Linked DNA regions of Pseudovibrio sp. Tun.PSC04-5.I4. The protein of the gene in region 2 interacts with the protein of the main gene of each other region in a pairwise test. Links are inferred from orthologs where the notes say so. Each region holds a gene or a part of one and is shown on either strand. Other genes may lie near its edges. The genes, in order: gyrB and gyrA.

Region 1 (3,411 bases), 1.4 Mb from region 2 along the record:
TGACCACATGTTCCATACGACTATATTCAATCTATCGGAATTAAGGGGCTTGCAGCCAATTTTGAAACGCTGCGCCATGCACATGTATCGTGTCACTCTTAGCCATAGAGGCATTCCGTTGAACCCGGAAGAAGTGTATCAGCAACACGTTGTCATTATTGAAGCACACTGCAAAGGCTCCCCGGATGAGGCCGCACATGCAGCTAGACAACACGTCGAATTCTTGATTGATACATGGATGTCCGAGCAAACTTTTTTGGCGTTTGCAGTTCCAGAGAGCAAATAAAAGCCAGACTACCTATGCAATCTGGCTTTCAAAATCGTGTGTAGCCCTCCCTATGCGGAGGGCTTTTTCTTTATACGTCCAAGTTGGCTACTGATAGAGCGTTGTTCTGAATGAACTCACGGCGCGGCTCCACTTCATCACCCATCAGCTTGGTAAAGATATCATCAGCTTCATCAGCCTCTTTAATTCTGACTTGCAGCAGCGAGCGAACGTTCGGATCCAGTGTCGTTTCCCAAAGCTGCTCAGGGTTCATTTCGCCCAACCCTTTATAACGCTGCATGGAAATGCCTTTACGGCCTTGTGCATACACAGCATTAAGAAGCGCCTGAGGCCCGCGGATTTGGATTGTTTTATCCTTGCGGGTCAGCGAAGCGGCCTTATGGTAGATTTCACCAAGGTGCTTGAAGTAGGAATTCAAACGACGAGCATCCGCAGACGCGAGCAGTGCTGCATCAATCGTGGTAACTTCCTTCACGCCGCGAACGGTACGCGAGAAGATCAGATCACCGTCGACAGTTGCTTCACCTTCCCAACCACGTTCGAATTCATCCGCAAGAATATCCAGACGACGCGCAATGTAAGCTGCAGCTTCCTGCGCTTTTTCATGATCATGCATGTTGTCTGGATTAAGTGCGCCAGCAATAGCGGCCTGTTCAACAACACCGCGATTATAACGAGTATGGAGGCCATTCAAAACATTGGAAATATTGCGAGCTTCTTCAACAACACTACGCAGATCTGCCCCCATGCGGACTTCTCCGCCGGATAGGGTTAAAGAGGTGTCATCCAGACCAGCGCTCACGAGGTATTCTTCCAGTGCAGCCTCATCTTTCAGATACTGCTCAGATTGACCGCGCTTCACTTTGTAAAGCGGAGGCTGTGCAATGTAGACATATCCACGCTCAATAAGGGCAGGCATCTGACGGAATAGGAAAGTGAGCAGCAATGTTCTGATATGTGCACCATCAACATCCGCATCAGTCATGATGATGATTTTGTGGTAACGCAACTTATCAACGTTGAATTCTTCAGTCCCAATGCCGGTGCCGAGTGCGGTGATAAGCGTGCCAATTTCCTGAGAGGAAATCATCTTATCAAAACGCGCGCGTTCAACGTTGAGGATCTTACCCTTCAGAGGCAAAACAGCCTGGTTTGATCTGTCGCGGCCCTGTTTGGCAGAGCCACCCGCTGAGTCACCTTCCACTATGAAGATTTCAGCTTTAGAAGCATCGCGCTCCTGACAATCGGCCAATTTTCCGGGTAGGGATGCTATATCCAGCGCCCCTTTGCGGCGTGTTAACTCACGCGCTTTACGGGCAGCTTCACGAGCGCTTGCAGCTTCTACCACTTTTGCAATGATCGATTTAGCAGGCTGTGGGTTTTCCTCCAACCAGCTAGAAAGTGCAGCGCCAACGAGATTCTCAACAACAGCGCGGACTTCAGAGGAAACCAGCTTGTCTTTTGTTTGTGACGAGAACTTTGGATCTGGAACTTTTACGGACAGCACACAGGAGAGGCCTTCACGACAATCTTCGCCTGTTGGATTAACTTTTTCACGCTTCAAAACTCCTGAGCTATCCGCATAACCGGTCAGCTGACGCGTAAGGGCTGCACGGAAGCCCGCAAGGTGCGTACCACCATCGCGTTGCGGAATATTGTTCGTGAAACAAAGAACATTTTCGTGGTAGCTGGAGTTCCACCACATCGCCACTTCTACAGTGACGCCGTCTTTCTCGGCCATCATCAGAACAGGCTGTTCGATCAATGGATGCTTAGCGCGATCCAGATACTTCACGAAGGCTTCCAAGCCACCTTCGTAGTAAAGCTCTTCACGTCGGGTCTCGACACCACGATTGTCTGTTAAAATAATCCGTGCACCAGAGTTGAGGAACGCCAACTCACGGAGCCGATGCTCCAGAGTGTCGTAGTCAAAATCAACATTGGTGAAAGTTTCTTGAGACGGGGTAAATGTTACCTCGGTGCCGGTTCGTCCTGGCGCATCACCAACAACGGCAAGAGGAGCAACCGCATCACCATGATTGAAGCGAATGAAATGCTCTTTGTTGTTTCTGAAAACACGCAGGTCCAAAACCGTGGAAAGCGCATTCACCACGGAAACACCCACACCATGCAGGCCGCCTGAAACCTTATAGGAATTACTGTCGAACTTGCCGCCAGCGTGAAGCTGCGTCATGATCACTTCGGCAGCAGAAATGCCTTCTTCGGAGTGAATATCAACCGGAATTCCGCGACCATTATCGGTTACAGTGACAGAACCTTCTGCATTGAGCGTAACGGTCACATGATCAGCATGACCTGCCAGTGCTTCATCGATGGCGTTATCGACGACCTCATAGACCATATGGTGCAAACCTGACCCATCATCGGTATCACCGATGTACATGCCGGGACGCTTACGGACAGCATCGAGGCCTCGCAGCACTTTGATGGAATCTGCACCGTATTCACCTGCGCCATTTTCTTGCTCAGGTCCGCCATTTTCTGGGGTCGACGTTTCGCTCATTCGAATCACTTCACACTACGGTTTTCATTGAAGTTAATGTTATAATTGGTTGGGCAAATGGTTCAAGCAATCAGGGAGTTTGGCTGCTCTTAAACCAAGGGAAATATTGCATAAACATCGTTTTTAAGGGGGTATAATTGCCTTAACGTGCGATCATTAGTGTGGCAATGCCAATCAACCCTATGCACGCCAACCGATTTAGACTGTGCAATGCCTTTTGCGAGCTCAACACCCCACGCAGTTTAACCGCCAAGAATGAATAAGTTCCGTTGATCGAGAGTAGCACAGTCGACAACACTAAAGCGAGCTCTAAGAACCCAAGCGCCGTCAGATCATCCATTCGTACGAGATTTGGCATCAAAGCCAAATAGAAGATGATCGCCTTTGGATTGGAGAGATTGAATAGCATTCCAGACAACAAAGACGCAAAAGCTGACGCACTCGGCAATTGGTCGTTCTCTAACTGGCCTACATCCGCATTACTGCTGGATTTCCATATACCGTACGCAATATATGCAAGATAAGCCGCGCCAAACCACCGTAAGGCGATGAAAGCGCCTTCGAAATTTGTCGCGATCGCAGCCAAACCCAATGCTGCCAT
Region 2 (3,665 bases):
ACGCGCTTCATAAACCCCTCACCTTCCTTATTCATTAAACCCATGAATAATCAGGAAATTCAATTATGTAAGTTAAAATGCACAGTGCCCATTGAAACAACAAGAAACAAGTTCTTTTTGTTGATCAAAACCAAAGACCAACACCGTGAAACTCTGAGAATTACAGTAAGAAAAAAGGGACCCGAAGGCCCCTTCCTCAATTATTCACTTGGGGCGTCTCCGCTGCTGTCATCTGGAGCAGGCGCAACCGCCTCGCCACCAGTTTCAGCGTCTCCGCCCTCAACGATTTCAGCGTTTTCCGCCTCGTCGTCATCATCGGTTTCACTGATGCGCTCAACAGCTACAACTTTTTCTTCAGCAGATGTGTTGAACACAATCACGCCTTGCGTTGAACGACCGGCAAGACGAATACCAGTCACAGGACAACGGATCAGCTGACCACCGTTGGTCACCAGCATAATCTCATCGCTGTCTTCACTGCGGAAGGATGCAACAAGGCGGCCATTACGGTCATTCACCGTCATTGCCGCGATGCCCTTACCGCCGCGACCCGTGGTGCGGTACTCATAAGAACTGGTGCGTTTGCCGTAACCGTTCTCAGAAATGGTCAGAATAGTCTCTTCACTACCATCCATTTCTTCAAAGCGTTCCTGACCGATACCAGCGTCCTCAAACGAAACCTGTTCTTCAGATTCGTCAGCTCGCTGAGCACGGGAAAGCTTCAGGTAGGCTGTCCGTTCTTCCGCATCACAATCAAAGTGACCAAGGATCGTCATGGAGATAACGTGATCATCGTCTGCTAGGTTGACACCGCGCACACCAACAGAATTACGACCAGAGAACACCCGAACGTCTGTTGTCGGGAAGCGGATACACATACCACTGGACGTTGTCAGCAGAACATCATCTTCTTCCGTTGAAGTCATCACGTTGACGATGCCATCGCCCTCGTCCAACTTCATGGCGATCTTGCCGTTTTTGTTGATTTGAGCAAAATCGGAAAGCTTGTTCCGGCGCACTGTTCCGCGCTTGGTTGCGAACATCACATCCAATTCTGCCCAGGTTTCCTCATCCTCAGGAAGCGGCAGGATCGACGTAATGCGTTCACCTTGTTCAAGCGGCAGCATGTTCACCAGCGCATTACCACGGGCGGTTGGCCCAGCAAGTGGAAGGCGCCACACCTTCATTTTGTAAGCGATACCACGGGAGGAGAAGAACAGAACCGGCGTATGCGTGTTTGCCACGAACAAACGGGTTACGAAATCCTCGTTCTTCGTTTGCATACCAGAGCGGCCTTTACCACCACGGCGCTGCGCACGGTAGGTATCCAGCGGAACGCGTTTGATGTAACCGGTGTGAGATACGGTCACGACCATATCTTCACGCTGGATCAGATCTTCATCATCCAGATCACCGCCACCCTCTGTAATTTCAGTCCGGCGCGGTGTCGCAAATTCATCACGAACTTCTTCAAGCTCAGTGCGAACGATATCAAGAATGCGCTGACGACTGCGCAGAATATCAAGGTAATCCTTGATTTCTACAGAGAGTTTGTCCAGTTCATCGCCGATTTCGTCTCGGCCAATAGCTGTCAAACGCTGTAAGCGCAGCTCAAGAATCGCACGAGCCTGATCTTCAGAAAGCTTGAAAGTTCCGTCTTCCTGAATGGCATAGCGAGGATCATCGATCAGCTGGATCAGCGGCTCAATGTCTTTTGCTGGCCAATGCCGCTCCATCAACTGACGGCGCGCCGTTGCAGGATCTGGAGCCGTACGGATCAGGTGAATCACATCATCAATATTGGCCGTTGCAACAGCCAAACCAACAAGAACATGAGCCCGGTCACGCGCCTTATTCAAAAGGAAGCGGGTCCGGCGACCGATAACTTCCTCGCGGAAATCGATAAAGGCTTTCAGCATGTCCTGCAGCGCAAGCTGTTCCGGGCGACCACCATTCAGGGCAACCACGTTACAGCCAAAGCTCTGTTGAAGCTGAGAGTAACGGAACAACTGATTCAGAATCACATCTGGAACAGCATCACGTTTCAGCTCAATAACAACGCGCATGCCCCGACGGTCAGACTCATCGCGAATGTCAGAGATACCTTCAACCCGCTTTTCACGAACAAGTTCCGCGATCTTTTCGATCATAGCGGATTTGTTCACCTGATAAGGGATTTCAGTGACAATCAAAGCCATACGGCCGGTGCGAATTTCTTCCGTCTCAACACGGCTGCGCATAAGAACGGAACCACGTCCGGTCTCATAAGCCGATTTGATACCGGCACGGCCAAGAATAATGCCGCCTGTTGGGAAATCCGGGCCCGGAATAATTTCCATCAATTCCGGAAGGGAAAGGTCTGGACGTTCGATCATTGCGATCGTACCGTCAATCACTTCACCCATATTGTGTGGCGGAATATTGGTCGCCATACCAACAGCAATACCGCCAGCACCATTTACCAGAAGATTCGGGTAACGTGCTGGAAGAACAACCGGTTCTGTTTCGGAACCGTCATAGTTCTCGTTGAAATCGACAGTGTCCTTGTCAATATCGGAGAGCTGTGTCTGAGCGACTTTTTCCAGGCGACATTCGGTGTAACGCATCGCCGCAGCACGGTCACCATCGACCGAACCAAAGTTGCCCTGCCCGTTAATGAGCGGAAGGCGCATGGAAAAGCTCTGCGCCATACGAACAAGCGCGTCATAAATCGCACTATCACCATGCGGGTGATATTTACCCATAACGTCGCCGACGACACGCGCAGACTTACGGTAGGGCTTGTTCCACTCATATCCGCTTTCATACATAGAATACAGAATACGGCGGTGAACCGGCTTCAAGCCATCACGAACATCGGGAAGCGCACGACTAACAATCACGCTCATCGCGTAATCGAGATAGCTGCGTTTCATTTCATCTGTAATCGAGATGGGCCGAATGTCGCTGGGAGGGCCACCTGGTGGTGTACTTAAGTCCTGATCTGCCAAGGATTATTCTCATCAATTTTAAGTCAGAATTTTATTCTTTATAGCCGATTCAAGTGTCAGAACCAAACGACACTTACCGTGAAACAACACCTAATAACAACTACCTTACCTCAGGGGGCTAAACTTACATGAAAGACAAGGTGTTATACGCAGTTTCATTGCAAGATTTTGCGGCAACATTCCCAAAGGTGCCAAACAAGTCACGGGTAGTGCAAAAACCTACCAAAGTCTTGCCAATTCCCCAATAGTCTGGTAGCGCCCACACCAAAGCCGCAGAATTGCGAGTAACCAAGTCCCAAAGATTGGGAATCACCACATTCATAACTAAGGTAAAGCGCAATGCTCATTGAATTCCTGATCAATGCATTTGCCATGCTGTTCGTTACAATCGACCCCATAGGCCTCGCGCCGGTCTTTTTAGCTGTTACAGCAGGCGCAGACAGTACAGAACGAAGACAGATCGCCATTAAAGCCGTTCTGATCTCAGGTGGCACACTCTTGGCGTTCTTTTTCGCCGGACGTCAGCTCCTTAATGTTCTTGGCATTTCACAGGCGGCCTTCCAGGTCGCAGGCGGCCTTTTGCTATTCATCATCGCAGTTGAGATGGTGTTTGAGCATCGCCAGAAGCGCAAAGCAGAAAGCGCGGAAAAGGCTATTGAACAGGAAGACCTGTCT

What was found.
Region 1: the proteins of gyrA (region 2) and gyrB interact in binary tests that used the Escherichia coli proteins (3 or more experiments, as listed by UniProt). The link is inferred for Pseudovibrio sp. Tun.PSC04-5.I4 from one-to-one orthologs.

The regions. Positions count from the first base shown.
Region 1 is NZ_FNLB01000006.1:2,921,553-2,924,963, forward strand. What follows is about bases 84-3,172. They hold gyrB (DNA topoisomerase (ATP-hydrolyzing) subunit B), read right to left. Parts: upstream 2,811-3,172; coding sequence 357-2,810; downstream 84-356. Other genes in these bases: BLS62_RS18865 (GntR family transcriptional regulator), read left to right, coding at 84-286; BLS62_RS18875 (LysE family translocator), read right to left, coding at 2,953-3,172. Also shown: more of BLS62_RS18865, read left to right, coding at 1-83; more of BLS62_RS18875, read right to left, coding at 3,173-3,411. UniProt on the Escherichia coli protein: DNA gyrase negatively supercoils closed circular double-stranded DNA in an ATP-dependent manner to maintain chromosomes in an underwound state.
Region 2 is NZ_FNLB01000006.1:1,512,002-1,515,666, forward strand. What follows is about bases 1-3,343. They hold gyrA (DNA gyrase subunit A), read right to left. Parts: upstream 2,991-3,343; coding sequence 201-2,990; downstream 1-200. Other genes in these bases: coaD (pantetheine-phosphate adenylyltransferase), read right to left, coding at 1-11; BLS62_RS12090 (MarC family protein), read left to right, coding at 3,330-3,343. Outside these bases: more of BLS62_RS12090, read left to right, coding at 3,344-3,665. UniProt on the Escherichia coli protein: A type II topoisomerase that negatively supercoils closed circular double-stranded (ds) DNA in an ATP-dependent manner to maintain chromosomes in an underwound state.